DNA from 2 places in the Thalassotalea fusca genome. Region 2 is predicted to be linked to the other one. Evidence: predicted binding sites of a transcription regulator. Region 2 holds the regulator's gene; the other holds the start of a gene.
What was found. Region 2 encodes FNR, which switches genes on or off when oxygen is low (the NO sensors DNR and NnrR bind a similar motif). Its sites were predicted from a motif close to TTGATCTAGATCAA; they were not measured.
Positions count from the first base shown of each region.

Region 1: ccmA (cytochrome c biogenesis heme-transporting ATPase CcmA) is a predicted target of FNR. The motif match lies at 5,895-5,908, and genes of this name have one in related genera.

Region 1 is NZ_JBQRUN010000001.1:97,382-114,363, forward strand. It holds gene nagA (N-acetylglucosamine-6-phosphate deacetylase) at 1-997, shown strand, start outside; gene nagP (N-acetylglucosamine MFS transporter NagP) at 1,063-2,361, shown strand; gene ACSLUK_RS00420 (TIGR02922 family protein) at 2,673-2,906, shown strand; gene ccmE (cytochrome c maturation protein CcmE) at 3,016-3,498, opposite strand; gene ccmD (heme exporter protein CcmD) at 3,495-3,716, opposite strand; gene ACSLUK_RS00435 (heme ABC transporter permease) at 3,706-4,461, opposite strand; gene ccmB (heme exporter protein CcmB) at 4,464-5,117, opposite strand; gene ccmA (cytochrome c biogenesis heme-transporting ATPase CcmA) at 5,192-5,812, opposite strand; gene ACSLUK_RS00450 (heme lyase CcmF/NrfE family subunit) at 6,159-8,156, shown strand; gene ACSLUK_RS00455 (DsbE family thiol:disulfide interchange protein) at 8,158-8,706, shown strand; gene ACSLUK_RS00460 (cytochrome c-type biogenesis protein) at 8,706-9,161, shown strand; gene ccmI (c-type cytochrome biogenesis protein CcmI) at 9,165-10,448, shown strand; gene hemH (ferrochelatase) at 10,482-11,507, shown strand; gene ACSLUK_RS00475 (cold-shock protein) at 11,603-11,812, opposite strand; gene ACSLUK_RS00480 (valine--tRNA ligase) at 12,115-14,970, opposite strand; gene ACSLUK_RS00485 (DNA polymerase III subunit chi) at 14,981-15,457, opposite strand; gene pepA (leucyl aminopeptidase) at 15,476-16,982, opposite strand, start outside.
Region 2 is NZ_JBQRUN010000018.1:43,975-60,956, forward strand. It holds gene pheT (phenylalanine--tRNA ligase subunit beta) at 1-233, shown strand, start outside; gene ihfA (integration host factor subunit alpha) at 238-528, shown strand; gene ACSLUK_RS17015 (DUF2937 family protein) at 670-1,197, opposite strand; gene ACSLUK_RS17020 (hypothetical protein) at 1,280-1,852, shown strand; gene ACSLUK_RS17025 (ABCB family ABC transporter ATP-binding protein/permease) at 2,058-3,842, shown strand; gene ACSLUK_RS17030 (DUF1415 domain-containing protein) at 3,846-4,391, shown strand; gene ACSLUK_RS17035 (YciC family protein) at 4,539-5,333, shown strand; gene ACSLUK_RS17040 (glucosaminidase domain-containing protein) at 5,360-6,184, shown strand; gene ACSLUK_RS17045 (NCS2 family permease) at 6,204-7,496, opposite strand; gene ttcA (tRNA 2-thiocytidine(32) synthetase TtcA) at 7,703-8,641, opposite strand; gene uspE (universal stress protein UspE) at 8,762-9,694, opposite strand; gene ACSLUK_RS17060 (fumarate/nitrate reduction transcriptional regulator Fnr) at 9,878-10,597, opposite strand; gene ACSLUK_RS17065 (sulfite exporter TauE/SafE family protein) at 10,633-11,307, opposite strand; gene ccoS (cbb3-type cytochrome oxidase assembly protein CcoS) at 11,304-11,504, opposite strand; gene ACSLUK_RS17075 (heavy metal translocating P-type ATPase) at 11,501-13,885, opposite strand; gene ACSLUK_RS17080 (FixH family protein) at 13,885-14,379, opposite strand; gene ccoP (cytochrome-c oxidase, cbb3-type subunit III) at 14,535-15,518, opposite strand; gene ACSLUK_RS17090 (cbb3-type cytochrome oxidase subunit 3) at 15,511-15,687, opposite strand; gene ccoO (cytochrome-c oxidase, cbb3-type subunit II) at 15,694-16,338, opposite strand; gene ccoN (cytochrome-c oxidase, cbb3-type subunit I) at 16,349-16,982, opposite strand, start outside.

The sequences.
Region 1 (16,982 bases), on a different contig from region 2:
GTTGGTCGTCCCCGGTTATATTGATATTCAAGTTAATGGCGGCGGTGGTGTGTTGTTTAATGATTCTCCCTCGTTAGACAAAATTAAAACAATCATTGCCGCTCATTCTTTTTATGGCACTACCGCCATGCTGCCAACTTTGATTACTGATAAAGTTGAAGTCATGGCAGAAGCGGCTGATGCCATGGCCATGGCTATTGCAGAGAAAATACCGGGCATTGTCGGTATTCATTTCGAAGGACCACATTTGTCGGTGGCCAAAAAAGGCGCGCACTCAGCCGAATATATTCGAGAAATTACTGCTAAAGAATGGGAAGTACTTTCACGCAAAGATCTTGGTCAAATCATTGTCACTTTAGCGCCTGAAACCGTGAGCCCAGAAGATATCAAGCGTATGGTTAGCCTCGGTATAAAAGTTTGCCTTGGCCATACCAACGCTGATTTTAACACCGCTCAACAAGCCGTTGATGCAGGGGCTGATGGCTTCACACATCTGTTCAATGCCATGTCGCCAATCCAAGGTCGTGAACCTGGCGTTACAGGATGCGCACTACTGAATGACAGCGCTAGTACTGGGATCATTGTTGATGGTCATCATGTCGATTATGCTACTTGTCGACTAGCAATGAAAACAAAGCCGCAAGGAAAAGTCTTACTTGTAACAGATGCCATGCCTCCAGTTGGCACCAATGATGATTCTTTTGCCTTCTTTAATCGCACTGTTCATTTAAATGATGGCAAGTTAACCTCGACTACTGGAGAGCTTGCCGGTTCAGTTTTGGATATGGCGACGGCAGTTAAGAATACGTATGAGAAAGTGGGTGTTACGCTGGAAGAAGCACTGCGGATGGCAAGTTTTTATCCTGCGCAATATATTAACCAAGGGCACATTCGAGGGTTGTTAAAAATAGGCTATCAGGCAGATTTTACTGTTCTCGATAGTGACCTGAATGTTAAGTCGACTTGGATTGCTGGCGAGTTAGTTACCAAAAGTTAGAACAAAAAAAGTGGGCAAAGACCCATCAACACAATAACCAACTATAAGTGATAGATGAGGAAATTATGGAAATGACAATATCGAATAATAAACAGCGGAGTAATGTCGTCCCTATGGCGATAGTCGCGTTACTCTTTTTTATTCTGGGTTTTGCCACTTGGATTAATGGTTCTTTAATGCCTTACCTAAAACAAGTGTTGCAGCTAACGCCATTTCAAGCGTCACTTATTTTGTTCTCATTTTATATCGCAGTAACGTTCACTGCGATTCCGTCTGCGTGGGTGATTAGGCGAGTGGGTTATAAGAACGGTATGGCACTCGGTATGGCAGCCATGATGGTTGCCGGTTTCTTGTTTATTCCTGCTGCCAAGACTCAGGTTTTTGGTTTGTTTTTATTTGCTCAGTTAGTCATGGGGGCAGGGCAAACGTTACTACAAACGGCTGTGAACCCATATGTGGTAAGAATTGGCCCAGAAGAATCAGCCGCAGCGCGCGTTAGTATTATGGGGATATTAAACAAGAGTGCTGGTGTGGTTGCTCCAATGGTATTTACTGCGCTAATTGTTAGTAATTTCACTGGGTTGGTTGGTACTGAGTTAACGCAGACACAAATTGACGACATGGCGAATAGTTTGATTCTGCCGTACATAGGTATGGCAGTATTCATAGGCTTAATTGCGTTGGCTGTTAAGTTATCACCATTACCAGAGTTAGAGAAGGAAGCGCAAACGGAGAGCAGCAAAGGTCAAGTCAAAGAAGCGCTATCTCACCCTAATTTAGCATTAGGTGTGGTTGCGTTATTCTTTTATGTCGCTGTTGAAGTGATCGCAGGTGACACTATTGGGACATTTGCTTTGTCTTTAGGTATTGAAAACTACGCAGTAATGACCTCTTATACCATGGTGTGTATGGTGGTTGGTTACACTATCGGTATCATCACTATCCCGCGATTTATTTCTCAGCCTACCGCCTTAACGATTTCGGCTGTTTTGGGATTAATACTGACGGTGCTGATTGTTATTGGTGACAGCTCGTCATTTGCCATTGCTGATGCTTTACTTGTGCCATTTGGTGGTGCACGACTGCCTGACACACTACTGATGATCGCTTTATTAGGCTTGGCAAATGCTATTGTTTGGCCTGCGGTTTGGCCGTTGGCGCTTTCGGGCCTAGGTAAAATCACAAGCACGGGGTCGGCATTGTTGATAATGGGTATTGCAGGCGGCGCATTTGGCCCGCTATTTTGGGGGCTTGCAAGTGGTACGTCACTAGGACAGCAAGGAGGTTACATCGTTATGTTACCTTGCTATTTATTCATCTTATTCTATGCAGTTAAAGGTCATAAAATGACCTCTTGGAAATAGCCATAACTCATTTATACAGAATTATCCTGCGGGATTAGAAGTCTCACTAGTTGAGGGTGCGTTAAACGATCTCACATTGATCGACCCTAGGTCATGTACCTAGGGTTTTTTTTACCTCAATCGAAAGCAATACGAATCCGTATAAAACTAAGAATATCTTGAGTTTTTAACAATTTTTAGCACGCTAAGATTGCTTAAGTTTTATACTTATGGTCAAATGTCGGCAGTAAAAAATAATAACAAAAGTGAAAAGCGAAATTTTAAGGATTTCGCCTAATATTTCACTGCTTTTCGTCGTTTTAGGGTTGGAAATGAGTAGTCAACTAGGTAGTCCAAAAAGCAAAGAAGTTACAATTATTTATTATTGTGACAGTTCTCTTGAGTTAAAGCATGAAGTGCTAACACTGACGCAAAACTCGTCGGGTCGCGTGATTATTAGTGATCAGTTTAAAAAGAATAAATCAATTGTTGCCGTGTGTGATGGCGAAATAAATATTCTTAATAAGATTGGTGATAGAATTATATCAGTTGAAGAAGTCGCTTAACGTTTTGTAATAGGCAGAATGTATTAAGTAAATTCTTTTGCTTTTTTTGTATTTTATTCTTGTTTGATAAGGCAGCATCGTTAGTCGTGCTGCCTTTATCGTTATTATATTAGTTCTTATCTAACTGTTCCGAACTATAATCGGGTGCCTGATGTTGCTCACCTAATGATTCTGCTACTTCTTTAGGCATATAATTTTCGTCATGCTTAGCGAGTACTTCACTGGCTTCAAGCAAGGTTTCTGTTACCAAAACACCATTGGCGATAATGCCTTGGCCTTCACGGAATAAGTCCGGCAATATACCATCGTATTTTACGGTTACCATTTCACCTTTGTTAGTTAAATCAAAACTTACTTTTAGGTTATTAGGGTCACGATTTACGCTACCAGGTACAACAAGACCACCAACACGAATACGCTGACCAATGGCTGGTTTAATGCCCGTGTCATCTTTGCCATTAACGATTTCAGCAGGCGTGTAAAACAAATCCATATTTTCATTGAGTGCGTATAGAACTAGCGAGGTGATCGCACCAATACTAAATAATACAGAAAGGGTAATGGTTAATCGCTTTTTTCTGCGCGGATTCATGATAATACCTCGTTAGATTCGTCATTTTGTTGAGCGGCTTGTTTTAACCTGTGTTCACGCTTAATTCGCTTAGTAATCTCTTTTCTGACAGTTTTATCTCTTATTGCATTATTGACAATTAAACCGACAATCAGCAGTAAGCAAGCACCGTACGATATCCATACATAAAAGCCATGGTTGCCCATAGCGATAAAGTCAGCAAAACTATCAAACTGCATCATTTGCTCCTTCTTTCATCACTAATTCTCTTACCCAAGGGCGCATGGCGTTTCTTTGTAGAATCTCTGTTTGGAAACGGCGGCAAACGAGCCATGAAACCAGAAAAATAAAACCCAAAAAGCATACTAAGAACGGCCAAAACATGTCGGCGGTCATTGAAGGGCGTCCCAGTTGAGATACCGTGGAGCCTTGATGTAATGTATTCCACCACTCCACAGAATATTTAATAATCGGTACGTTGATTACCCCAACTAGTGCCAGAATGCTAGCCGCTTTACTTGCTAATGCTTTATCTTCGAACGCGTTCTGTAAAGCAATAACGCCAAGGTACAAAAACAATAAAATGAGTTCGGTGGTTAAACGTGCGTCCCAAATCCACCAAGTTCCCCAAGTTGGACGTCCCCAAGCGGCGCCTGTAATCAAGGCCATTGCCGTAAATACCGCTCCGACAGGTGCAATCGATGCAACAGACGCTTCAGCTAAGCGCACTTGCCATACCAAACTAACTAATGCCGCGATTGCCATACCTACATAAATGCCCAGTGACAAGCTTGCAGCAGGAACATGTAAGTAGAATATTCGAAAACTATTGCCCTGTTGGTAATCTGCGGGGGCAAATAGCAGTGCCCAAACGATACCAATACTCAAAAAGGCCACGCTTAACCTTAAAAACCAAGGAATAAGCTTATTGTTGAAGTGATATGTCACTTCAGGGTTTGCATAAGGATGTAACCATTTCCACATAACTAGTTAGTACTCACTCTTAAAGCCGCGCCTATTGCAAATGGTGACAATGAAAATGCGCCGAAGAATAACGCGGCAATTATAGCAATTTGTCCGCCATAGGGTAAGTTCATTGTCGCCGTATCTATAGCACTGGTGGCAAATATCAATAACGGAATATATAAAGGCAATACCAAAAGGCTTAATAAGACACCACCTTTTTTGATACCAACAGTGAGTGCTACTCCTATCGCGCCGATAAAGCTTAATATAGGGGTACCAATAAACAAAGTTAACATGAGTACGCCAAATACGTTCGGATCTAAATTCAGTAGCAACGCAAGAACGGGGGCGATAAATATTAGCGGTACACCTGTTAGTAGCCAGTGTGCAATGATTTTGGCCTGCACAATCACAAAGGTCGGATAGGGGCTAAGTAATAGCTGTTCTAGTGACCCATCAGCATGATCTGATTTGAATAACCGGTCGAGGGACAATAAGGTCGACAAAACAGCGGCTACCCAAATCACGCCCGGCGCAATGCGCGCCAGTGTATTTGATTCTGGGCCAATACTCAGTGGGAACAAAGTTACGACGATAATGAAGAATAAGATGGGGTTAAACACATCGTCGCGATGGCGTAGAGCAATGGTTAAATCGCGCTTTAGTATCAGCATGAAAACACGTCGGTAAGACAATGATTCTTCTTGGTTAATGGTAGCAATAGATTCAGTAGACATAATACGTTGGATCACACAAAACGGTAAGAAAGGGCAATTTTGCGATAAAGGTTATCAGCAAGATGTAAATCCTGATGGGTCGTTAACACAACCATTCCGCCTTTGTTCGCATGAGCGAGTAGTAGCTGCTCTAATGTTTTCACCCCTTTTTTGTCAATAGCTGTAAACGGTTCATCGAGGATCCACAGCTTGGCATTACTTTGCCAAAGTTGCGCAAGGGCAATGCGACGATGCTGTCCTGCGCTTAAGTGTGATGCGAGGGCATCTTCAAAACCGTATAGGTTAACTTTGGCCAGCGTCTCTTCGGCCACACCAGCGTCTAAACCATGGAGAGCAAGATTAAATGCCAAATTTTCTTGCGCCGTCATCTCACCTTTCACACCAGCCGTGTGTCCTATATACAACAGTTGGTTGTTGTACCATTCGCGATTTGCCAATATTTTCTGTTGACCAAAGCGAACACAACCCTCATATGGTTGAGACAATCCAGCTAAAATTCGGAGTAAACTGGTCTTTCCGGCACCATTAGGTCCTTCGATTTGCACTATTTCGCCCGGTGTAATCTCAAAATTGAGATCTTCAAACAAAATGCGCTCTTCTCTTATACAAGTTAAACCTTCGGCTGATAACATAACTGACTTGAACAGACCTTTCTATGACTTGGCAATTGACCAATGAATGGCAAGAGTTTAACACAACAAACTCTTCGATTTATTGATCTCGATCCTACTATATTTAGCAAAATTATCATACTATATCGCAGTTTCGTTGATATATCAGACAATGGCGTAAAATTGTGCGACTAACACCATGAATAGCACGGCCATTTAATGGTATGATCAGCGCAATTTATTAACCACGTGCCTAACGAGCTGTTAATGGCTGTGGGTTAGTTAGATAACCTGTCTCTTGTTTTAGATTGGGACAGGACAGTCAATAGATTGAAGCATGTTTACAATATATGCTGCGGAGAGTTGTATGGTTCCTGAGTTAGGGCACTTTGCATTGGTCATTGGTTTGGCTTTTGCTATTTGTTTAAGTGTTGTGCCTGTTATAGGTGTAATGTCTAGTCATAAACGTTTAATGACTTATGCTAAGCCTTTGTCTTTTGGCATGTTTGCGTTTACAGCGATCAGTATTTTTATTCTAGGATACTGCTTCGTGATGGATGATTTCTCGGTTAAATATGTTGCAGGGCATTCAAACTCTCACCTTCCTTATTATTTTAAAATAAGCGCCATTTGGGGAGGCCATGAAGGCTCTCTGTTACTGTGGGTATTTTCTTTAACGGCGTGGACAGCAGCCGTTGCCAAATTTAGTCGTGGTGTAGACGAGGCCTTTATTGCCCGAGTGTTAGTGGTGCTAGGCATGATAGCCGTTGGTTTTATGGCTTTTCTACTGCTAACGTCAAATCCATTTGACCGACTGTGGCCAGTCGTACCACCTGAAGGACGTGATCTAAATCCATTGCTACAAGATGTCGGGTTGATATTGCATCCGCCTTCGCTTTACTTAGGCTATGTTGGCATGGGCGTAGCGTTTGCATTCGCTGTTGCTGCTCTTTGGTATGGCAAGCTTGATGCCGCTTGGGCTCGGTGGGCACGCCCTTGGGTTGTGTTCGCTTGGATGTGGTTAACGATTGGTATCGCGTTAGGTAGTTGGTGGGCTTATTATGAACTTGGCTGGGGCGGATGGTGGTTCTGGGATCCGGTTGAAAATGCCTCATTTATGCCTTGGTTAGTAGCAACCGCATTGATCCACTCATTAGCCGTGACTGAAAAGCGTGGTGCTTTTAAGAACTGGACTGTGTTATTAGCCATTTTTGCCTTCAGTCTTAGTTTACTTGGTACATTCATCGTCCGTTCCGGCGTGATCACCTCGGTGCATTCATTTGCTGCCGACCCAACACGTGGGGCATTTATCCTATTGCTTTTAGCCATTGCTGTTGGTTGTTCACTAACGTTGTTTGCTTTTAGAGCTACCAATGTTGCCAGCTTTAGTCGATTTTCATTTTATTCACGAGAAACAGCGCTGCTGCTTGCCAATATCATCCTAGTGATTGCTGCAGTAACCGTATTGTTGGGGACACTTTACCCGCTAATTCTAGATGCAATGGGATTAGGCAAGATATCCGTTGGACCGCCGTATTTTAACTCAGTATTTGTGCCTATTATGAGTGTGCTGTTTATTATTATGGGTATTGGTCCACTCATTCGCTGGAAAAAAGCGAAAAAAGGAGAGCTTCGCAAGCAAGTGTTAAAGCCGTCTGTTGTGAGTATTCTATTTGGATTAGCGTTCCCGCTAGTGTATCAGGGAGAATTCAACCTAGGTGTTAGCTTTGGGATGGCACTTGCTCTATGGGTTTCTATGGTTGTTGTAAGAGACTTGCGCAATCAGGCACGACAATCCAATGGACGGTATAACCTGAGCCGTTTGAGTTTAAGCCAATGGGGCATGGCGGTTGCACATACGGGAATAGCGGTGACAATAGTCGGCGTGACGATAATCTCTGCTTATGAAAGAGAAAATAGTGTCAAGATGTTTGCCGGTGATACCGTGCAGTCCTCTGGCTATGATGTCACGTTTAATGGCGTGAAAAGTGTTCAGGGCCCTAATTACCATGCTGAACAAGGGCAAATTGAAATACATAAAGACGGTGATTTTGTCGCACATTTAAAGCCCGAACGCAGAACCTATATGGTACAAACAATGGGCATGACAGACGTAGATATCGATGCAAATCTATTTCGTGATCTATATGTCGCGCTGGGCGATCCATTACCAGATGGCGCATGGGCCGTACGAATTCATTACAATCCGTTTGTTCGCTGGATTTGGTTAGGCGCTATATTCATGGGCTTAGGTGGCATTCTCGCAATGTTGGATAAGCGTTACCGCCGTCGTCAGGCGAATGCTAAAAGAGCTGTTGTGGGTACTGAAAAACAAGACGTAACTTTGGTCAGTGAGAGGACATAACGTGGGAAAAATTATTCGTTTTATTCCTTTAGTATTATTCATTGCAATCGGCATTGTTTTCTACCGTGGGTTATCGCTTAACCCGCAAGAGTTGCCATCGGCGCTAATTGGCAAGCCAATGCCTGCATTCCAATTAACACAGCTATTGGACGAAAATAAGCAGTTAACAGCTGTCGACCTAAAAGGCGATATTGTGCTTCTCAATGTTTGGGGTACTTGGTGTGTGTATTGTAAATATGAGCATCCGTACTTGGTGGATATTGCGAAAAACAAACAGGTGACTCTATATGGGCTTAACTACAAAGATATTCGCCAGGATGCTAAGCAATGGCTGAAAGATTATGAAGACCCGTATCAATTTTCTATTTTTGATCCGCTTGGAAAACTAGGTATAGAGCTTGGTGTGACGGCAGCGCCAGAAACATTTGTTATCGATAAAACAGGGATTATTCGTATGAAGCACGTAGGTCCGATAGATGCGAAAGTTTGGCAGGACAAGTTTGAGCCTATGATTGAACTGTTAGAGCAAGAATATCAGGCGGAGAGCTAATGATGAATAAGTTAGTACTAACGACGCTATTTCTATTACTTAGCGCATTCTCTACATATGGTGCTGACACCTATGTATTTAAAGACGAAGTGACGGAAAAACGTTATCAGGCACTGGTTAAAGAGCTACGCTGTCCTAAATGCCAAAACCAGAACTTAGCTGATTCAAATTCACCCATTGCCAAAGATTTACGCCATGAAGTATATCAATTGCTCGAACAAGGTAAGGCTGACAAAGAGATTGTTGACTTTATGGTAGCGAGATACGGTGAGTTTGTACTGTATCGACCAAAGGTATCTAACTTAACTTATGTTCTATGGTTTGGCCCTGCAATATTGTTATTGATCGGGGCAATCGTGGTGGTGCTTATTCTACGAAGGAATCGCCTCCCTCAGGCAGAGACTCTTTCAGAAGAGCAGCAAGAAAAATTGAAAAAATTACTCAAAGATAAGTAACGCATGATTGAATTATTAATGATCCTGATTGGATTCGTCTTACTGCTGTTGATTGTTATCTGGAAACACTTTATTCAGCAACCTAAACACGTTGTATTAGCTGCCAGCAACCGCGATCAAACCAACATTGAACTGTATCACGAACACAAAGCTGAAATTGAAAACGATTTAAAGCAAGGCAATATTGATGAGGAAAACTATCAGTATTTATTGACTGAGCTTGACCAAAGTTTGTTGCAAGATATGGAACATGCTGACAAAGAAAAGGCACTAAGTGATAGCGATAAATTGTTAAGTATCGTTTGGCCCGCTGTAATTTCTATTTTTGTCATCGCATTTAGTGTTTATTTTTATACTAATAACGGTTCTTATCAATTAATTACCGAAACGCCTCGAGCGCAAGCCCCTGACCAGCAAACGTCTATGTCGGCACAACAACAGGCGGTAGAGCGTGTGCAAATGTTGCAGCAGCTGACGACCCAAGAACCCAATAATTCTGACGCATGGTATGGACTTGGTCAGGCATTGGTAGCGGTGGGCGACTTTGACGGCTCATTGAAAGCCTTTGATGAAGTAATCCGCATTGATGGCGAACAAGCAGATTTGTATGGAGCGAAAGCGCAAGCGACGTATTATCAAAATAATCAACAAATCACGCCACAAGTAAAGCTGTGGATTGATAAAGCGTTGAGTCTTGATCCAGAAGACCCTTCTACGAATATATTGCTTGGAATGGATAATTTTATGCGTCAGCAATATACCGAAGCAATTGGATATTGGCAGCGTGTGGTAGATGGAAATCGTGATAACGTCAACATAGGTGCGCTAACGGGGGCTATTGCCGAAGCTAAAAACAGACTGGCAATGAGTAGTGGTTCTGCCCAAAATGACTTTACTGCTAAAACGGAAGCTAATGATAGCGCAGCAACATCTGGCCCTCAGCTTACTTTAGATGTGCGTGTATCTGATGACATTCAACAACAACTAGAGCAGGGGGCTGATAAAGTGGTATTTGTCTATGCAATACCAAGTAATGGACCTAGAATGCCTGTGGCTGCGGTAAAAATGTACGCCAGTGATTTACCCGCAACCGTTGTGCTTAATGACGCGAGAGCCATGACACCACAAGCGAAATTGAGCGATAACGAAAAAGTACATGTTTATGCGGTTATATCAGCGAGCGGTGGGGTAGGTATTAAATCGGGTGATTACAAGGCCGAATTACTTAACGTCGCAGTAGCAGATAAGGCGCCTGTTACGTTATTAATTAACAGTATTGTTGAATAATAAAACTTCCAATAAAAACTAAGGTTATTGAGTTTGAAATTATCACGATTTGTAGGGCGTGATCCAAGCGTCTTACAGGGCAATAAAAAAACAGGGGTGCTGCTTACCAATTTAGGTACGCCAGCAGCGCCTACTTCAAAGGCACTTAAAGCGTATTTAAAACAATTCCTTTCTGATCCGCGCGTGGTGGAAATTCCGCGTCTGATTTGGTTCATCATTCTTTATGGTATCATTTTACAGGTGCGTCCGAAAAAGTCGGCAGCACTTTACCAGAGTATTTGGACTGAGCAGGGGTCACCATTATTGGTTATTTCACAACAGATCCGCGATAAAGTGGCTGCGCAGCTTAAAAATGACTTAGGCGATGATGTGATTGTTGATATTGCCATGCGTTACGATGAACCTGCCATTAACAAGCAATTAGCGCGCTTTCAGGAACAAGGCGTTGATGAAATTGTTGTACTTCCCTTGTATCCGCAGTTCGCTGGCCCTACAACGGCGTCTACTTTCGATGCTGTCGTTAACGAAATTAAGCGCTGGCGCTGGACACCTTCGTTGCATTTTGTCTCGGGTTATCATGAAAACAACGATTACATAGAGGCTCTTGCAAATAGCATCCGCGAAGATTTCGAGCTGTACGGCAAACCACAAAAGTTAGTACTGTCTTATCACGGTATGCCAAAATTATTCCTAGACAATGGCGATCCGTATTACTACTTTTGCCAGCGTACAACGGCATTAGTTGCCGAAAAGCTAGGTATTACTGAAGCTGACTATATCATGACGTTCCAGTCTCGCTTTGGTAAAGCGGAATGGCTACAACCATATACCGATGAAACGCTTGAGCTGTTAGCAAAAGACGGCATTAAAGATATTGCGATTATCAGTCCTGCTTTTAGCGCCGATTGTTTAGAAACACTGGAAGAATTGGTGGTAGAAAATCGAGAGGTTTTCATGGAAGCTGGTGGCGAAAAGTATCGTTATATTCCAGCGTTAAATGATCGTGATGATCACTGCCAAGCAATAGCTTCGATCGTAAAAAAGCAATTAGGTAAGTGATTGTACAGGGTCAGAGTCAAATAAACATTGCTCCTTACTTTGAATTTAAGCAAGCATTAACTGTTTATTGACTCTGACCCCAGATAGATTCAATGCTAGGCGATAGAAACGTTTTCCGCTTCAGGCCCTTTCTTGCCTTGTTTAATATTGAATTTAACGGACTGTCCGTCAGTTAATGTACGGAAACCATCGCCAGTGATGGCACTAAAATGGACGAATACATCAGGACCATTGTCTTGTTCAATAAAACCAAATCCCTTAGATTCATTAAAGAATTTTACTTTTCCTGTCATAAGTTCTGACATTTTTACTTTTCCTGTATTACTAGTGAGCTTGCTGGAGTCGAATGTGCAGGGCTGAAGTCAAGTAAACTTAGCTATTAGGTGGCGACCTAAATTCTAGCTATGTATCAATTGCCTCAACCTCCAAACGGATAAATTCCGACACCGTATGTAAATTCAGTGTAGCACTGGTTTATTACTTTTTTCTTAAATTTTGCCGATATATCTTCACACTTATTTGTACTGGGTTGGAGTCAAGTAAACTCTGCTCCTGACTTTGAATTTACGTCAGTTTAAGTTGTTTGTTGACTCCGATCCCATGTGCTTTACAAACTAGCGATCTGTGCTTTTTGTTCGACCATTTTGGCTAAGGTGCTTTCTGCCTCGGCTAACTTTTCTTTTTCTTTGTTGATAACAGCTTCAGGTGCTTTACTCACAAAGTTTTCATTGCTCAGTTTGCCTTTGGTGCGTTGAACATCTTTTTCAAGCTTTTCAATTGCTTTGGTTAAGCGAGCGATTTCCGCTTCTTTATCGATTAAGCCTGCCATCGGGATCAACAACGACATATTACCAATCACGGCGGTAGCGGACGCTGGGCCTTCATCGTCGTCAGCAAGTACGGTCACTTGTTCAAGCTTAGCTAGCGCACTTAAGAACTGTTCGTTATCAGCTAAACGACGCGCGTCTTCGTCATTTACGTTTTTCAGTAACACAGGTAACGGCTTGCTTGGTGCGATGTCCATTTCGCCACGAATGTTACGAATTGCTACGATAAATTGTTTCACCCATTCTAAGTCAGCTTCTGCTTGCGTATCAATTTTGCTCTCGTCTACTTGTGGGAAGCTTTGGATCATGATGCTATCGCCATTAGCTTCAAAACTGGTTAGTGGTACAACTCGTTGCCAAATCGTTTCAGTGATAAATGGCATTATAGGGTGCATCAATCTCAGTAAAGCTTCCAACGTGCTAACAAGGGTATATCGCGTACCACGTTGCTCGGCCTCAGTACCTTTGAATAGCACTGGCTTAGTTAATTCCAAGTACCAGTCACAGAATTGGTTCCAAGTAAATTCATACAGCGCTTGCGCAGCTAAATCAAAGCGGAATGAAGCAAACGACTCATGAACCGTTTTAACTGTGTGCTGGAATTGCGTTTGAATCCAACGATCAGCTAATGAGAACGTCATATCACCGCCATTATTTCCACAGTCATGTTCTTCAGTGTTCATTAGCACGTAACGGCTTGCGTTCCATAACTTATTACAGAAGTTGCGGTATCCGTCTAAGCGCTTCATGTCCCAGTTAATATCACGACCTGTCGAGGCAAGGGCAGACAAAGTGAAGCGAAGCGCATCCGTTCCATGAGCATCAATGCCTTCAGGAAACTCTTTCTTAGTCGCCTTGGCAATTTTCTCAGCCAATTGCGGCTGCATCATATTGCCCGTACGCTTTTCGAGTAAATCTTCGATTGAAATACCGTCAATCATGTCGAGTGGGTCAATAACATTACCCTTAGACTTCGACATTTTATCGCCGTTTTCATCACGAATAAGTCCGGTTACATACACTTGCTTAAATGGTACTTGCGGTTTGCCGTTTTCGTCTTTAACAAAATGCATTGTCATCATGATCATACGGGCAACCCAGAAGAAGATGATATCAAAGCCTGTCACTAACACATCGGTTGAGTGGAACTTCTTCATGAGTTCTTCTTCGTTTGGCCATCCTAATGTAGAGAATGTCCAAAGGGCAGAAGAGAACCAAGTATCTAATACATCGTCGTCTTGTCTTAAATTCACATTTGATGCTAGTTGATGTTTTTCACGCACTTCATCTTCGTGACGACCAACGTATACGTTGCCTTCATCATCGTACCAAGCTGGAATTCTGTGACCCCACCATAACTGACGTGAGATACACCAGTCTTGAATGTCACGCATCCAGGCAAAGTACATGTTTTCATACTGTTTGGGTACAAATTCAATATCGCCGTTTTCAACCGCTTCAATCGCAGGCTTGGCAAGTGGCGCAACGCGTACGTACCATTGATCGGTTAATAATGGCTCGATAATCACACCTGAACGGTCACCGTAAGGCGCAACTAAGTCATGATCTTTAACGCTATCAAGCAAGTTTAAGTTCGCAAATGCTTCAACGATGGCTTTACGCGCTTCAAAACGATCTAAACCTGCAAATTCTGCTGGTAAGGCAGTCGAGAAAGCGTCACTCGGTTCACCGTTCGTATCATAAACTTCAGCTTCGGCTAAAATCGCAGCATCTTGGTCGAAAATGTTGATCATTGCTAAGCCACAACGCTTACCAACTTCATTATCATTGAAATCGTGAGCTGGGGTGATTTTTACACAACCTGTGCCTTTTTCCATGTCAGCATGATCATCGCCAACAATTGGAATTAAACGGTCAACTAATGGCAGTTTGACGAACTTGCCGATCAAATCTTTGTAGCGTGGATCTTCAGGATTAACGGCAACACCCGTATCACCCAACATAGTTTCTGGGCGTGTGGTAGCTACAACAAGGAAATTCTTGCCTTCGCTTGTTGTTGCGCCGTTTGCCAAAGGATAACGTAAGTGCCACATGTGGCCTTTTTTATCTTTGTTTTCAACTTCAAGATCTGAAATTGCTGTGTGCAGTTTCGGATCCCAGTTGACCAAACGCTTACCGCGATAAATTAAATCGTCTTGATACAAACGAACAAACACTTCTTGCACGGCATCACTTAAACCGTCATCCATAGTGAAACGTTCACGTGACCAGTCGATTGAGTTGCCTAACCGACGCATTTGTTGGCTAATGGTGCCACCAGAGTGTGCTTTCCATTCCCAAATTTTATCGATGAATGCATCGCGGCCGTAATCGTGACGCGTTTTGCCTTCTTCTGCTGCGATTTTTCTTTCGACAACCATTTGCGTAGCAATACCCGCGTGGTCAGTTCCTGACTGCCATAACGCACTTTTGCCTTGCATACGTTGATAACGGATCAAGGTATCCATAATGGTCTGCTGAAAAGCATGACCCATATGCAGGCTACCTGTGACGTTTGGTGGTGGAATAGCGATACAATAACCGTCGCCTTCTGTTGTAGGACTAAAATAGCCTTGTTCTTCCCAGCTTTTATAAAGGGATTGTTCGATATCCGCAGGATTAAATGTCTTTTCCATCACAAAATACTTAATTGGTTGTTGCAGTTGATTGTTGTTCTGAAATCACTTTTTGATGCTTAACATCAAAGCCGAGCTGCTTATATTGCTTATAACGCTCGCGAGCCGCGGTTTTTAATGACTCATTTTCAGGAACAAAATCAACAATAAATGAAAATTGATTGGCAAACGCAGGAACGGCGTTTGTTAAGTTGATTAATATTGGTCGCCTATTTCTAGGCGGTTGCCAGCTGATTTCAACTGGCGAACCATTTGCAGGCCCTTCACCTATTAGGTTATGAGGGACAAAACTGTCAGGATCAAAAGACCAGAGTAGCTCATCTATTTCATGCGCTTGTGTTTGTTCTTGTGTGTAAATAAACACGCGTTGATTCTGACGGTAAAAATAGGCTGCTTGAAAACACGCATGCACGTGCAACGCTTGTAATTGTTGCTCGCTGTCAAAGCGTGGATCATTCAGTTGATAGAACATCACTTGCGTGTTCACAATACCACCTATTTCGCTTTATTCGCCTTGCTCAGCACCTGAACGGTTAAGCAAGAACTGTGTAAGCATACTAACCGGACGACCTGTTGAGCCTTTATCTTTGCCGCCACTGCGCCATGCAGTTCCTGCAACATCTAAATGCGCCCAATGATATTTCTTAGTAAAGCGAGATAAGAAACAGGCGGCTGTAATCGTACCCGCTGGGCGACCACCTAAGTTAGTAAAGTCAGCAAATGGGCTTTCTAATTGCTCTTGGTAATCATCCCAAAGCGGTAAACGCCAAGCGCGATCGCCACTTTGATCTGACGCATTTAGTAATTCATGCGCTAGTGGATTATGCGTACTCAACAAACCTGTCGCATGTTTACCTAAGGCAATAACACAAGCGCCAGTAAGTGTCGCTACGTCGATAACAGCTTCTGGTTCATAGCGTTCAACATAAGTAAGGGCATCACATAACACCAAACGGCCTTCTGCATCGGTATTTAACACTTCAACAGTTTGCCCAGACATTGTTGTTAATACGTCCCCAGGGCGATATGCATTACCACCAGGCATGTTTTCACAACCAGCCAAAACGCCAATAACATTGATCGGAAGGTTTAGTTCCGCTAATGCGTGCATTGCGCCAAGTACGCCCGCAGCGCCACCCATGTCGTATTTCATTTCATCCATAGCTTCGCTTGGTTTGATAGAAATACCACCTGAGTCAAACGTCAAACCCTTACCGACTAAAACAATTGGATTGCTGTCGTCAGCTGCGCCTTTATACTTAATGATGCTCATGATCGATTCATTAACCGAGCCACGACCAACAGCAAGATAAGACTTCATGCCCAGCTTTTCCATTTCTTCTTCATTGACGAATTCTGTAGAAACAGTGTCATACTTATCTTCAAGCATTTTTGCCTGATCTGCTAAATATGCTGGATTACAAATGTTTGGTGGCATGTTTGCTACATCTTTACAGGTATTAATACCTTCAGAAACTGCTAACCCGTGTTCAATTGCACGTTCACCAATAGGCAACTCGCGGCGCGTCGGCACGTTGAATACAATTTTACGTAGCGGACGACGAGGCTCTTCTTTACGTGTTTTAAGAGTATTAAAACTGTATAAACAATCTTGTGTTGCTTCTACTGCTTGTCTAACTTTCCAATAGGTATCGCGACCTTTCACGTGTAACTCAGACAAGAAACATACCGCTTCCATTGAACCTGTTTCATTCAAGGTGTTGATTGTTTTGCTGATTATTTGTCGGTATTGGCGCTCATCTAGTTCTCGTTCTTTACCACAGCCAACTAATAATACACGCTCACTCAAGATATTCGGCACATGATGAAGCAGCAGCATTTGACCTGATTTACCTTCCAGATCACCTCTGCGCAATAGATTACTGATGTAACCTTCACTAATTTCATCAAGCTGTTCAGCGATAGCCGATAAACGACGCGGTTCAAAAACACCAACTACAATACATGCGCTACGTTGTTTCTCTGGGCTTCCACTTTTTACACTGAACTCC
Region 2 (16,982 bases):
ATGCAAAAAAAGTGCTACAACTCATTGAAAATGTTGGCGGAAATTATTTAGTTGATCTAAACTTGTTCGATGTATACCAAGGTAACGGTATCGAACCTGGCTTTAAGAGTTTGGCAATTGCCATGATTTTACAAGATCAAGAGAAAACGCTTGAAGAGAAAGACATTAACGATGTTGTTAATCGCGTGGTCGATACATTGAAAGATGAACTAAATGCATCACTGAGGGATTAAGCCCATGGCGCTAACCAAAGCAGAAGTAGCAGAACATTTATTTGAAAAAGTCGGTTTGAGCAAACGCGACGCCAAAGAAATGGTTGAATTATTTTTTGAAGAAATTCGTTCAACATTAGAAAACGGAGAGCAGGTTAAGCTTTCTGGTTTCGGTAACTTTGACTTAAGACAAAAAAGTGAACGACCGGGACGTAATCCAAAGACGGGCGAAGATATTCCTATCTCTGCCCGTAAGGTAGTTACTTTCAGACCGGGACAAAAACTGAAAAGTCGTGTTGAAGACGGCAACGGTTAGCCCTTATTGAAATTAGTGTAAATAATTAGGCTAGCTCTACATTACGTTAGCTAGTCTTATTATTGTGGCGCTTAAGTTCATACAAATATCTTTGAAAATCGCAGAGCGTCACTGGCGCGCTTTGCGATTTTTTTGTTTAAATTATTGAATATCTACCGCTGATTTATGGGCAAATTTCATTGAAACTTTTTTCGTTACGAAAAAGAACAAATTAAGTAAAACTGAAATGCTGATTGCACAAACAATACCTGTTGTTAAGCTTTCAACATTCAAAGGTATGCTCGGCACATATTGCTGCCAGGTTTGCGATGCAATTTCAGCGTTGAAATATCGGATAAATCCAATGATATTATCGAGGTAGGAATTTTGGCTTAAGGCGTCTAACTGAATTTGGTAACTCGTGATTCTATCAACTAAGTTCAGCATCAGTTGCCCCGTTTGCTGAATCGCAACGTCGCTATTATTACTGAAGTGTTGAATTAGGCGATCCAGATTACCTTCAAATTGCAGATCGGCTATTGCTTGAAAATTTTGCATTTCTACATTTGCTTCGGCTATACGTCCCCGTAGGTGGTGCCCATAACTATACATAAAAGCGGGCAGTTGAATACCGCAAATAAATGCCAGTGTGAATGTAATTTTGTCAATTATTCCAATTAATATCTTCATTATCATTTCTAATTTGTTGTAACATACGTGGGCGGCAGAGAGCTGCATTAATAATAATAAAGGTGAAATGGAGATTTGAACATTGAATATTTACAAAATTGTTATAGGAATTTTTGCGCTTACTTTGGTAAGTTTCTCAGTTAATGCACAAATAGAAAAGCAATACAGAGGCAAGTACGTAACCAAGAAGGGGTGGGCTAAAACATTCGAAACGGCACGTATGGAGTTAGGCGATAGTCCACGCCAACAAGGCCGATATCGTATCGTATTAGTGAAGGAAGATTGGCATGCGCTTTCACTAGAAGAAAAAGCTACTACTCATCGAAGAATCACAATCAGTGGTGTCATTACGGGCACTGTAAGCCTACAAACAGGCAAGGCTTCTCACGTTCTAGTGAATAAGTCTCGTACAGGGGTGATTTATTCCGCCGATGACACATTAATTCCTGAAGCGGGTGACTTTTTTTGTAGTCAAGGTGTCCCATTAACAGGGGTTGAAGAGATTAAAGTGACGGAAGGCAGTGGCGATTTCGCTAATTTAACGGGCGGTAGTATATTTGTTGAAGGTGTCGTCAACATGTGTGTTGGTGATAGCGACTATAGAAAAAATACTTTTACCATAATACCCGGTGCAGGATATCTAGAGTTTAACTAGCATCTCTATTCTAAATAGTTAGTCCTTTCTGAAACAAACTAACTAAGCTATTCAGAAAAGCAATGCCACTATTACTGTGAAGGTGATAGTGGCATTTTGATTTATATCACTTCATTTTGTTAATACATTTGCATTTGTGAAAGAATTCAATAATAAATCAGTGATATAATGCAATCTGATAATAAATGAATTGAGTTGAGGCTACGTGCGCGCAAGTCGATATAATGACAATGAATCAACGTCTTTTAATTGGCGTGTTGTCAAATCTTTGATCCCCTATCTATTTGAATTTAAATCTCGCATTTCATTCGCGATATTGTGTCTGATACTGACAAAACTGGCGAGTGTGTATTTACCTTTTGTGTTGAAAGATATCGTTGACTATCTCGATAAAGAAACACAAAGCTCTCCTCTGGTTGTGCCGATAATGCTGATCGTCACTTATGGCGTTGTTCGCCTTTCAATTGTTTTATTTGCTGAATTACGTGATACCTTGTTCGGCCGAGTTACCGAGAGAGCCATTCGACGAATTGGCTTAAGAGTATTTCAACATCTGCATGCTTTAGATCTCGATTTTCATCTTTCGCGACAAACCGGTGGCTTATCGCGGGATATTGATCGAGGTACGTCTGGTATTAGTTTCTTAATGCGATTCATGGTTTTCAATATAGTCCCCACATTATTAGAAATAGTGATGGTTATTGGTATTTTGTGGTTCAATTACGGTGTATGGTTTGCCGTAACAACGACTGTATCTATTGCCACTTATATTGCATATTCTATTTTTGCTACTGAATGGCGAACTCGCTATGTAAGAGCGGCGAATAAGGCCGATTCATCGTCTAATACCCGTGCAATTGATAGCTTACTTAATTATGAAACAGTCAAATATTTCACAAATGAGTCATACGAAGCCAAAGCTTATGATCAGCAATTGGCGGATTGGGAGAAGGCTAAATCGCAGAACCGATTGTCACTTTTTGCTTTAAATGGGGGGCAAGCGACGATTATCGCCATCTCTATGACTGCGATGCTCGCTATGGCTGCACATCAAGTCACTCAACAGCATATGACGCTGGGCGACTTTGTCCTAATAAATGCATTTATGATGCAACTATTCATGCCGTTAAACTTTCTAGGATTTGTTTATCGAGAAATTAAGGGTTCACTTGCTAATATTGAGCATATGTTCGAGTTGCTTCGTCGGCAACCTAAGGTAATCGACATACCTGATGCGCCAGAACTCGTTGTTTCAAATGGACGAATCGTATTTGACTCTGTCTCGTTTTCCTATCATCAAAAGCGTCCCATCATACAAGACTTTAGTTTAACGGTGGAGCCCGGCCAAAAGGTTGCCATAGTTGGTGAAAGTGGCTCAGGAAAGTCCACTTTGGTTAAGTTACTATTTAGGTTTTATGATTGCGAAAGTGGAGGTATTTTTATTGATGATCAAAATATCAAAGAGGTGAGCCAACATTCGCTACGAAAAGCTATTGGCGTTGTGCCGCAAGATACAGTGCTGTTCAATACTAGCTTATATGACAATATTTCCTATGGTGATCCGAGCGCAAATGACATTAAAATAAACAATGCTGCCAAAATGGCGCATCTAGCTCAATTCATCGAAAACCTTCCTGATAGAGCTCAAACCGTTGTTGGTGAGCGTGGGCTAAAATTATCGGGAGGTGAAAAGCAACGAGTAGCGATTGCTCGTACTATACTTAAACAACCTAAGATACTAGCATTTGATGAGGCCACTTCATCGTTAGATAGTCATTCAGAGCAGGCCATTCTTGAAGCTATCCGCGAAATTTCGGCAGGGCATACTAGTATTGTCGTTGCTCACCGACTGTCTACAATCATAGATGCCGATACAATTGTCGTAATGCATCAAGGAAAAATTTTAGAGCAGGGCAATCATGAATCGCTTATACAACAGCGGGGTCAGTATTATAATATGTGGAAGCTTCAAGCGGATAAGAGTAAGTAGTATATGCAGCAACCTTTAACACCCAAACAACAAACCCAAGCTTGGTTGAAAGATATCATTGTCGATCTTAATTTCTGCCCGTTCGCTAAAAGGGAGCTGGTCAATGACACCATTGAATATTGTGTGTCTACACAGCGTCAAATAAAAAACGCATTAGAAGAGATTGCGCTACAGTGTCATTATTTAACTAATCATCCTGAAATAGAAACAACGCTTATCGTCTATAGTGATGGGTTCAAAAGATTTGAAGCTTACTTAGATTTAGTTGACTATGCTAACGATTTGCTAGCAGAATTATCACTTGAAGGCGTATATCAAATAGCAAGTTTTCATCCTGATTATTGTTTTGAGGGAGAAGCATTTGATGACCCAGCTAATTACACAAATCGCTCACCATTTCCTATGATTCACTTGCTGCGAGAAAAAAGTATCGAGCGTGCATTATCTCAGTATCCTTCACCTGAACTGATACCTGAACGAAATATAGACCTAGCGAGAAAGAAGGGCACTGATTTTTTTGTTGCGTTTTTAGCACGAATAAAATCCTAAGCGCGCGCATTTTTTCAGGTGCTAATAATTGCAACGCCCAGGAAAGAGATCTTGGTTAGTAACATTCTGCAATTTCATTAGGTATAATAGCGCGCAGATTGTATTGAATAAGCTTTGCTTAATTTATTTTATATTGAGGTTTTCACATTGTCAGAAGAAAAGTCAGCTGTTGTGCAAATTGGTGGTAACATTGAATCAGCGTTAAAAGGCGACTACCACATTGATGTTGCTGCTGTTTTAAGAGAAGGGTGGAAACTTACACTTGCTTCCAGATTAGCCATAAATATCGGATTGGTTTTTGTTTTATTATTGGGTATGTTTACGACCTTTTTAGTTGCCTTGAATTTCGGTGGCATCGAAAATGTTCTGCAAGATCAAAAAGCAAGCGCGCTGACAAATATTATTGTGACATTAGTCGTTTATCCTTTTTTAGTGGGCGTAGAGATGATGGGGATTTTTCATGCGGTTGGCATAAAAACTCACCCTCGATTGGTCATGGCATTCCTACGTAGAGGAAGTTGGGTGGCCATTACGGCGCTACTTACGTCAACACTTGTTGCTTTAGGGCTTAACTTACTTGTCGTGCCCGGAATATTTTTAATCGTCGCACTGTCTTTAGTGCTGCCTTTAGTGGTTGAAAAGCGTATGTCACCACTTAAAGCAATTGCATTGAGCGTTCAAACTACGAGATTTCAATGGTTTAAGCTATTTTCTATATATGGCGTATTGTTAGGTGTATTTGTCCTTTTAACTTTACCCATTGTTTTTCTTTCTAGATTAGATATGGCTGTTGTTGGTGTCGCACTATTTATTTTTGGTATGACCTACCTAGCTCCTTGGTTTTATAATGTGAAGGGGATTTTATATCGCGAAATATATGGCATGCAACTTAGCGTTAGTAGTTCTGGAAATGCTGGCGACGACAATTATTTTGCTGCTTAGTTTTCGTTGCATAGGATAGCTTAGTCATGAAAAACCTATTTTACATCCTTCGAATGGCGGTGGTTGCCTTGTGTGCAGTTGCGTTGCTGTGGCCGTTTTATTATCAGGACGATAACCTACCACCTGATCTAACGTCAGCGCACAAACCAACGCCGAGCAAGAAAGCAGTGCCAGAAAAGCCACTACATAACGTTAAATTGCCGAATTTTGCTAAGATTCGCGATATTCCAACTAAAAAACGCACTTTTTTTGAATTTCTTAAACCTGCTGTGGTTGCGGAAAACAATGCGATTAGACAACTTCGACAGCAAATACTTGAAATACAAGAGGTAGCGTCGCTTGACCAAGCGCTATCACAGCCACAAGAGCAACTGTTGGCTGAGTTGGTGAAAAAGTACAAAGTGAATAAACGTTTTTCACAAATGCGGCAAATAGACGAACTGTTAGTACGTGTTGACATTATACCTTCCGCATTAATTTTGGTGCAGGCTGCGAATGAATCTGCTTGGGGTACATCACGGTTTGCCCGAATTGGATTAAATTTCTTTGGTATGTGGTGCTTTAAAAAGGGGTGTGGCATGGTGCCTAATGGTCGTGATACAGGTGCAAAGCATGAAGTTGCTGCATATTCTTCTGTGAAACATGCTGTTCAGCGCTATGTACACAATATCAATACCAATAATGCGTACATGGTATTTCGCTCTATTCGAGCACAACTACGCGAACAGGAATTACCTCTGTCGCCACAAGTATTGGCAACGGGTTTATTACCTTATTCAGAGCGTGGTACAGATTACGTGTTAGAAATTTCAGCTATGATTAGACAGAATCAAAAATATCTGTCTAATTAAAGCTATCTATGTGTTGGCGCTAAGCGAAAAACGCAAATTTAATAATAAACAGTATCGACAGAGCTAATACGCTCTTACTGATTTGATTAAATTCACCGCTGAAAATTCGCACTGCGCTGTAGCTGATAAAGCCAAACGCAATGCCGTGAGCAATTGAGAATGTGAGCGGCATGGTAATACAGATTACAGCAACAGGCACTGCTTCAAGCACATCGTCCCATTTTACATTTACTAAACCAGCAAGCATCAATACCGCCACATAAAATAGAGGTCCTGCTGTCGCATAAGCAGGCACCATCCCTGCAAGCGGTGAAAAAAATAAGCACAATAAGAAGCATATGCCCACGACCACCGCTGTTAACCCAGTTCTTCCACCTGCGCTTACACCCGCTGTACTTTCAACATAGCTTGTGGTGGTCGACGTCCCCAACATGCTTCCTGCAACAGTTGCGGTTGAATCTGCTAATAGCGCTTTTCCTAATCGAGGCAATGTGCCTTTTTCATCGAGTAGATTGCCGCGTTGGGCAACGGCTATCAAAGTGCCCGACGTATCGAATAAATCGACGAAAAGAAACGCAAATATAACACTCAACATACCGACTTCAAGCGCACCCATGATGTCGAGTTGCATAAAGGTCGCTTCCACTGACGGAGGCGCTGAAATAATTCCTTGGTATTCAATGTCACCTAAGATCAAGCCTATGGTTGTGATGACTAAGATCGATATCATCACAGCGCCATTTATGTTGCGTCGTACTAGGCCAACGATGATAAATAGCCCAAGTGCCGCGAGCAATGCAGGTAGGGCGCTAATGTCTCCCATCGTCAGTAGCGTAGCAGGGCTGTCGACGACAATACCTGCATTTTTTAAGGCGATAAACGCCAAGAAAAGACCAATGCCTGCTGCGATGCCAAATCTCAACGATTGAGGGATACTATTTATAATCCATTCTCTGATATTAAGCAGGCTGAGTAAGATAAATACTAGACCTGAAATAAATACACCGCCAAGACCGACTTGCCAGCTATATCCCATTTCTAAGACAACTGTATAGGTGAAAAATGCGTTTAATCCCATGCCTGGGGCCAATGCAATGGGGTAATTGGCAACAAACCCCATAACAAAACAGCCGATTGCTGCGGCAATACACGTAGCAACAAATACAGCACCGTGCTCCATACCGGCATCGCTTAAAATGGCGGGATTTACGAAAATAATGTACGCCATGGTTAAAAACGTTGTAATACCAGCAAGTGCTTCTTGCTTAACGTTGGTATTGTGTTGTTCTAGTTTGAATAGTGTATTTAGCATATTAATCGTCAGTTTTATTTGAGCACGAAGCTAAGCTTTTGTAAGAGAGAATGATTATCACACTAAAGTATTTTGATATACAAATCTACCAATTGGCATGAATTGAAAGACCAGAACTTACATTCTATAAACTGTTGAGATTGTAGCGAGTAGAGGTGGAGCGTGCGTTTGATGTTTCAAACGCACGGAATGAACTTGCATTAACCCTATTTAATTTCGACGATATCCAGTGAGTCAAATGCGGTAACAGGTGTCGCAGGCTTTGATTCCTTAAACGATTCTTGATCAAATGCTAAATCCCCACCAGCAACAATAGCAGAATCTTTGGTGATCGCTTTGAAATCAAATAACTCACTGTCGCAAAGGTGTGAAGGTACTACATTTTGCATTGCAGTGAACATTGATTCGATTCTACCGGGGAAGTCGCGATCCCATGTTTGCAGCAATTGCTTTATGTTTTGTCGTTGCAGATTCGGCTGTGAACCACACAAGTTACAAGGAATAATAGGAAATTGTTTAAGTTTTGCGTATTGCACTAATTCTGGTTCTTTGCAGAATGCCAATGGACGAATAACAATGTGTTCACCATTGTCAGACATGAGCTTCGCAGGCATGGCTTTCATTTTTCCGCCATAGAACATGTTTAACATGAGAGTTTCAATCATGTCGTCACGATGGTGGCCTAACGCTATTTTGGTTGCACCTAGCTCATTTGCGGCTTTGTATAAAATCGCACGACGAAGACGAGAGCATAAACTACAGGTTGTTTTTCCCTCAGGTACTTTCTCTTTTACAATAGCATAGGTGTCTTCTTCGACAATTTTATAGTCGACGCCAAGTTTGTTTAAGTATTCTGGTAGCACATGTTCAGGAAATCCAGGTTGCTTCTGGTCCAGGTTGACGGCTACTAAATCAAAATTTATGGGCGCTAATTCTTTTAAAATCATCAATATCGACAGTAATGCATAGCTGTCTTTACCACCCGATAGACATACCATGATTTTGTCACCATCTTCTATCATGTTGTACTGCGCTATCGCTTTGCCAACGTGACGACGGAGCCTTTTCTCTAATTTAGCCAACTGGACTTTTTCGGTCGGCGTTAATGGTAACTGTTCGGATGTAAGAGTTGATTGAGCGCTCATAGTAATACCTGAATTTATTTCGGCGCGTATTATACGTAACTCTCGTACTAAATGGTATTAAAAGTAAAAAGCTACTAAGGCAAACTGAAAGTGCTTAGTAGCTTGGATGGAAATAACTCGTTATTTTTTCGCCGCTGGTGAAATGTAATTATCAGGTTTTAATGCGAGCAAATCACAGTTAAGCCGATCGATGACGTGTTCTGCTGTATTGCCGATAAGTGCTGCAGATAGTCCAGTTCGACCAACAGTGCCGAGAATGACCAGTTCAGCGTCAAGCTTCTTGGCGACGTTTTCTATGACATCTTCAGGAAGGCCTTCTTCTACATGCGTATTGGCAACATCAAAATCAAATTGCTCAGCAAGTTCTTTCATCGCGGAAATATGGTGGTTTTTCATCGAATCGTTGTATTCATTCGCGTTAAATTCTGGAATTTCTATGGCAATATTGACAGGCGTGCCGGGATAAGAATTGACTAGATGACCATTTGCTTCGATTAGTTTTGCTAAGTTTTGTGTTTCTTCAACTATCTTATTATTTAACTGCTGATGTTCTTCTTCATCACTACCAACATTAACCGCAGCTACGATATTGCCATTCTTTGGCCATTGGTGATCTTTAACCAGTAGTACTGGGCAAGGACATTTACGCAATAAATGCCAATCGGTAGGCGTGAATATGACCGATTTCAACTTATCATGTTGGTGAGTACCTTTGATCAAAATATCGAAGCCATTATAAATGACTTGTTCAAGAATGGGTTCAAAAGGGCGATTATGCCAAACGACCGTGCTTTCTATATTGAGGCCGTCATGTGCAATCTCTTCTATTAACGACGATAACCAAAGTTGGCGATCATTAATAACAGACTTCATCATTGCATCACGTTCATCTGCCGATAACATCGTCGTCATTTCATAGGAAAAATCATAGATACACAGATATGCCGTAATTTTCGCATTAGTACATTTTGCGAGTTCTACTGCTCTTTTCAGTGCCTTTTGATCTTCAGTTGTCGGATCAATAACGACAAGAATATTCTGATATTTCTCCATGACCGTCTCCTAATGACAGCTAAATATGTATTATGGCAATTTGACTAAGCATTTAGTCAACTTGGTATAATTATAGTCATCATGCAAGAATTAATGTCAAGATCATTTGCGCTAGATCAACGATTAGCCAATAAGAAACAAGGTTTTAATAATGAAAGGTTATAGTGAGTGAGAATGTACCGCTTACATAGCGGCACACTCAGCAAGTTTTTCGTGATCGGTAATCGTAATGAGCTTGCCATCAACATTGATCAAGCCATTTTTATGAAAGCGGTTAAGTAATCGGCTGATGGTTTCAACCGTTAGACCAATATAATTACCTATATCTGAACGTGTCATAGATAAGCGAAACTCTGAGGCTGAAAACCCTCGCTCATGATAACGACGGCTAAGCGTAGCTAGAAATGTTGCTAGGCGTTGCTCTGCATTCTTTCTATTGAGCAAAGTGAGCATTTCCTGATCAGAGCGGATTTCATTGCTCATTAAGCGCATTATCTGTTTCTTAAGTTGCGGCATGGCATTTGATAATGAGTCTAATGTATCAAATGGAATTTCACACACCATAGATGTTTCAAGTGCTTTAGCAAAGCTCGGGTGTTTCGCGTTTGCAATAGCATCGAAACCTAGTAAATCACCAGCCAGATGAAATCCTGTAATCTGCTCTTCACCGTGCTCATCGACAGTATAAGTTTTAAAGGTGCCGGAACGAATAGCGTACAATGACCGCATTTGTTCACCATCTTGAAATATTTGTTCACCTTTATGAATCGGTTTTTTCCGATCAATTATTTGGTCAAGGCGGTTTAACTCGTCTTCATTAAGCGAGTAGGGGATACAAAGTTCACTAATACTACAACTTTGGCAATTAATATGTGATTGACCAGAACATGGATGCTTTTGCATAAGATCCCTTATTTGGCTTTAAAACCATGGGTTTTTTAATGAAATATACCCAAGGCAGTATTTAGCGTCATTATTCCATAAATGATGAGTATTGTCGCCATACATTGTCGAAAAATTTTGCTAGATAACAAGGACTTCAAATTAATGATGCCAAATGAAACAGTTAAAAGTGCAGGTATTGTTCCTAAGCCGAAAAAGCACATGATCAATGCACCATTAAATGCACTGCCACTGGCAATTGACCAGGTTAAGGTAGAATAGACCAAGCCGCAGGGTAACCAGCCCCATAAAGCGCCTAGGCCAAGTGATTTCTTAAACGAATCAACGGGGATTAGCTTTTGACTCATAGGCGACAAGTAACGCCACCAACGTTTACCTAAAGCTTCAACTTTAGTTAGGCCCATGTACCACTGGCCAATGTAAAACCCTAGCAATACTAAGAATATACCAGCAATAACTTGTAGCGTGATTATTGGCAAGCCGAGCTGTTTAACCGACAGTGAACCGGTTAATCCAGCAATCGCGCCAATAAAACTATAAGACGAGATTCTGCCCAAGTGATAGCCGAAGCTTAGTGTGAACGACTGTGCGCTATCGGGTGTTTTTTTAACTGAGCTGGTTAACATAGTTGAAATGCCACCACACATGCCAATGCAGTGACCTGAACCTACTAAACCAATAATAAATGCCGACAGCCAATCAATGCTCATTTTTTATCGACTTCTTCCTTGTTATTTTCAACACTGTTAATAGGCTTTTTATTGCTTTCGTCGTCTTCGAATAGAATACTAAGACCTTGCTTTTCAAGGTCATCAAATTGGTCAGATTTCACTGCCCAAAAAAACAAATAGATGCCGATAGCCGTGAGCAATACCGCGATTGGGATTAATATATAAATTATGCTCATTTCTTTAGTAACCTTAATGAGTTGGTAACAACTAAGATTGAACTTAATGACATGCCTATTACTGCCATGTACGGTGTAATATAACCGCTAACAGCAAGTGGCAATACAATGGCATTATAGCCAAATGCCCATAAGTAGTTTTGTACAATTATTTTTTTTGTACGTGTTGCTACGTTTCGTAAGGTATTAATAGCACTCAATTTATTGTTGAGCAAAATAACATCAGCACCACTTTTAGCGACGTCAGTACCACTGCCCATAGCAATCGAAACATGGGCGGCACCAAATACAGGTGTGTCGTTAACACCATCGCCTATCATCGCTACGGTATAATTATCTTGCTCTTTCTTGATAAGCGTCATTTTGTCTTGCGCTGTTTTGTCACTATAAATTGCGTCCATATTCAAGACTGATTGCACTTTTTCACAACCCTTAAAATGATCACCTGATACCATAAGTGTGCGAATATTTTCACGAGATAGCGCACCGATTAATGCAGGTGCGTCTTCGCGTACTTCGTCTGTTAAATACAACGCAGCGCAAACCCTATTGTTAATTACCAAAATACAGTTAGCATCCTGAAACGACTGCATATCATTTTCGGTCAACAACCAAGTTGGTTTACCAATCGCTACATTGTCACCACTGACGGTACCTGTAACCCCTTTTCCAGCTTCAACTTGAACATTGCTGGCCTTATATGCAAAATCACGGTGTTTCGCAAATGCTTTAGCTATGGGGTGTTCTGAATGACTCTCCAATGCAGCTGCATACGCAAGTAATTGCTCCTTTGTGAAGCCTGCGTCGATTATTGTTACATTGGTAATTTCAAAGCTGCCTGAGGTCAACGTACCGGTTTTATCAAAAGCGAAACAGTCTAACTTTGGAATAGTTTCCATCACATGGCCTGATTTGATCATGATGCCATCACGGTTAAGGCGCGTTGTAGCACAGGTAAGGGCAGTAGGAGTTGCTAGCGAGAGGGCACATGGGCATGTTGCAACCAATACAGAAAGTGTTATCCAAAATGCTTCTTCAGGTAAATGTTGCTGCCAATATAGGGCCGTAGCAATAGACGTTAGTAGAATAATAGCGACGAATGATTGTGCAATTTTATCTGATAACCGCGCTAATTTGGGCTTATGTGCCTGCGTTGATTCGCTTAGTCTAATTAGTTGACTAAGAAACGAATGTTGGCTGTCGTGCTTCACCCGAACAATCAGGTTGCCATCACCGTTAATTGTACCGGCAAATACTAGATCACCCATGCCTTTTGTTACGGGTAATTGTTCACCTGAGAGCATTGACTCATTAATTTGGCTTTTTCCGTTAACGATCGAGCCATCAGCGGGGATTAGTTCTCCAGGCTTAATAATCACACTGTCGCCTGCTTTGAGTTTTTTAGCCGGAATAAAAACTTCTTCGTTTGCGTCGACTTTAGTGGCAGTCATAGGCATTAATTTTAGCAGGTTTGCAGAAACTTCAGATGCTCTAGAGCGGGCACGAAACTCCAAAAACTTGCCTATAAGTAATAAGAAAGTGAACATGGAGATTGATTCAAAATAGACTTCGCCTTGGGCCGAAATTGTCGCCCAAGTACTCGCGAAAAAGGCTAACAGTATGGCAATTGATACGGGGACGTCCATCGATAAACGTTTAGCTCTTAATGCTGAATAAGCACCAGCATAAAAGGGGAAGGCGCCGTAAAAAATAATCGGTGTGGTTAACATTAGGCTAGTCCAACGAAGGTAGAGCTCAATGTTTTCCGACATGTAAGTGAACGCCCCAAAATATAGCCCTACCGCAATCATCATTACTTGCATCATCAGAATACCTGAGATGCCAAGGCGCTTTATAAAGGTCTTACTTTGTGCTTTATTTGCTTCTTCTACCGCACTGGCTTTGAACGGCAGTGCTTTGTAGCCAACTTTTTCGATGGCGATTAAGATATCGCTGAGCTGTATTTCATGCTCTAACCAACGCACTGTAGCGCGCTGGGTCGTTGCATTGACGGTAATTGAAACTAACCCAGTAAGCTTGTTCAACTGCATTTCAATTAACCACGCACATGCCGCGCAACTAATACCTTCTACAGTTAGAATAGTTTCTTTATACTCTTCAGTTTGATAGGCAAACTCATCTTGCAGACACGCTTCGTCGAGTAGTTTCTTCTTTTGCAATTCTTCAGGGATTAATTGCTCACCTTTCGGTGCTTTTTCAGTGCGAAATCGATAGTAGTGCGTTAGACCATTTTCTACGATGGTATCGGCGACCATCTGGCAGCCAATACAACACATTGGCTGGTCAATAGATTCAATATTAGAAGTAAGGTGAACACCATTGGGTACGGGTTCACCACAATGAAAACAGGCTGTTGGCATTAGTTTGCTTCAGTAGGATTTGGGATAATATTAATAAATTCTGATTGAGGCAACGTTATCTTGTTTTGAATTTCCCACTGGTTATCAAAAGGGTAAATAGTCACGTGCCAACGGCCAGCAACTTCTTGATCTAACGTGTGACGAAATACACCGTTGCCATCTTGTGTTAAAGACAATTGAAAGTCTTTGTCTGCTAACGTCGGGTGAAAGAATTTCACGTTTAATACTGGAAAGGTTTTCTCGATACCTGTTGGTACGATGGTTAGCGTATTATCGATGTATTTTAACTGAAACTTCATGCCTAGTTTTTGCGCCAATTTCACTTTGGCTAATTTCATATTGATTGCTTTACCTTCCTTGTAATATTCGCCAATCACTAAGCTATCGGGTTCATGGTTCGCGATAATATAGGTCGCAATGCCAGCAACAACGGCAGAGAAGGGCAAAAAGAAAACAAGCCATGCCCAAGGCTCTTTGTACCAAGGAGTATTCATTATGAAAAATTTTTGTCTAAAATTGTGGGCGTATTATATGTTTTTTGCCGTAATTGCACCATTAAAAAAGCAGCAAAATTTAGGCTAGATCAAACAAAAAGCCCTGCTGTGATAACACAGCAGGGCTTTTTAAATACCATCAATTAAATAATCGATTATTTTTGCGAAAGGCTGTAAACGTATGCGCTAATAACGTGTACTTTCTTCTCACCTAAAATGTCTTTCCATGCAGGCATAACACCCGCGCGACCATAGCGAATTGACTCTTCAATGGCACGTGGAGAAGCGCCATACAACCAAGTGTCATCCGAAAGGTTAGGAGCACCTAATGTTAGACCTAGTGCTAAGCTACCTTGGCCTTGATCACCGTGACATGCTGCACACATTGCAAATTTCTCTTTGCCTGCTTCAGCTGAGCCAGTCTCTGATTGGCGACCACTCAAGCTCAATACATACGCAGCAACGTCTTTAACACCTTGATCACCGCCCAGCATTGTTTCCCAGGCGATCATGCCTTGTGCCTTACGGCCATGCATAATGCTGTGCTTGATAGTTTCTGGCTCACCACCATATAGCCAATCTTTATCAGCAAGGTTAGGGAAGCCTGTTGTACCACGAGCATCAGAACCATGACATTGTGCACAGTTTTGCAAAAATAGACGTTGGCCTACTTTACGTGCATTTACTGCTTCTTCGTCGCCAGCAGTTGCTAGGTCTTTGATTTCTCGCTTAGCGAATGCGTCAAAGATAGGGCCATAACGTTTATCTGCAGCAGCAACTTCACGGTCATATTGAACAAGTAAGTCGTTTTCTTTGGCGTGAGCCGCTAACGCTTTTGATTCTTCAATACTTGTGATGCCCTGGTTTGAACTCTTCCAGCCAAATAGGCCTGCCCAGTTGCCTAAACCTGGGTAAAAAAGTAGGTAACCAAAACCCCAAATAATCGTAACTAAGAAGAACGTACTCCACCACTTAGGGAGTGGGTTGTTTAATTCTTCAATTCCGTCGAAGGTGTGACCCATGGATTCACCTTCTTCAACGCCCGCAAAGTTCTTCAAACACCAGCGCAATAATAAGTAACAACCTACTAGTGTTCCTAAAGTAAGAACCGTTATCCAAATACTCCAGAAGCTAGACATTTTTAGTCTCCTGTTTGTTAATTTCTTCCTTGCGATCTTCGTCAAAAATAGAGTTAGCAGCTTCGTCGAAATCTGCTTTACGCTTTTTGCTGTATGACCAAATCACAATAATGATGAATAGTGCCAAAATTAATAAGGCGATTAAGCCTCTAAGCGTTCCGTAATCCATAGTTAATTACTTCAGTGCGTGGCCCAAAGATTGCAAATAAGCAATAATAGCGTCCATTTCGGTTTTACCCTTAACAGCTGCTTTTGCCTTAGCGATATCTTCGGCCGAATAAAGAGGAATAGGATTACCTTGCTCATCTTTATGGCTTCTATTTCTTGTTAAGAAATTAAACGTTTCTAACTTTTTAGCGGTTAACTCGCCGTCTAAAACATTTGTTTCTAACCATTTGAACGAAGGCATGTTTGACTCAGGTACGACTGAACGTGGGTCAATTAAATGTGCACGGTGCCAATCATCGCTGTAACGTCCACCAACACGCGCTAAATCAGGACCTGTACGTTTTGAACCCCATAAAAACGGGTGTTCCCATACATGTTCACCTGCAACTGAGTAGTGACCGTAACGTTCTGTTTCTGCTCGGAAAGGGCGAATCATCTGGCTATGACATACGTTACAGCTTTCGCGAATGTAAATATCGCGGCCTTCTAATTCAAGTGCAGTATATGGACGTAAGTTTTCAACTGGTTGCGTCGTTTCTTTTTGGAAGAACAATGGCGTAATTTCAACTAAACCACCAATGCTGATAGCAATGATAGTAAAAAGGAAAAACATGCCAACACTCTTTTCAACTTTTTCATGTTTATTAATCATGTTGTGCTCCTTATGCCGCTTCAACGCGCTTTAAACTACCGTCTTCAGCTGCGATTGTTTTGAACATGTTGTATGCCATAAGCACCATGCCAGCGACAACTAAACAACCACCTAAGAAACGCATGAAGTAGAATGGGTATGACGCAGTTAAACTCTCAACAAAGCTATACGTCAACGTACCGTCAGTATTTACTGCACGCCACATCAAACCTTGCATTACGCCTGAAATCCACATGGCAACTATGTATAAAACAATACCCGCTGTGTGCATCCAGAAGTGAATGTTTATCAGTTTAATACTATACATACGGCCTTGATTGAATAAATTAGGGATTAAGTGATATACCGCACCAATTGAAACCATAGCAACCCAACCTAACGCACCTGAATGCACGTGACCAATAGTCCAATCAGTGTAGTGAGACAACGCATTCACTGATTTGATTGCCATCATCGGGCCTTCGAAAGTCGACATGCCGTAGAATGACAGAGAAACAATTAAGAAACGAAGAATAGGGTCATGACGTAGCTTATGCCAAGCACCTGATAAAGTCATGATACCGTTAATCATACCACCCCATGAAGGTAGGAATAGTACGATTGACATAACCATACCGACTGATTGTGCCCAGTCAGGTAGCGCT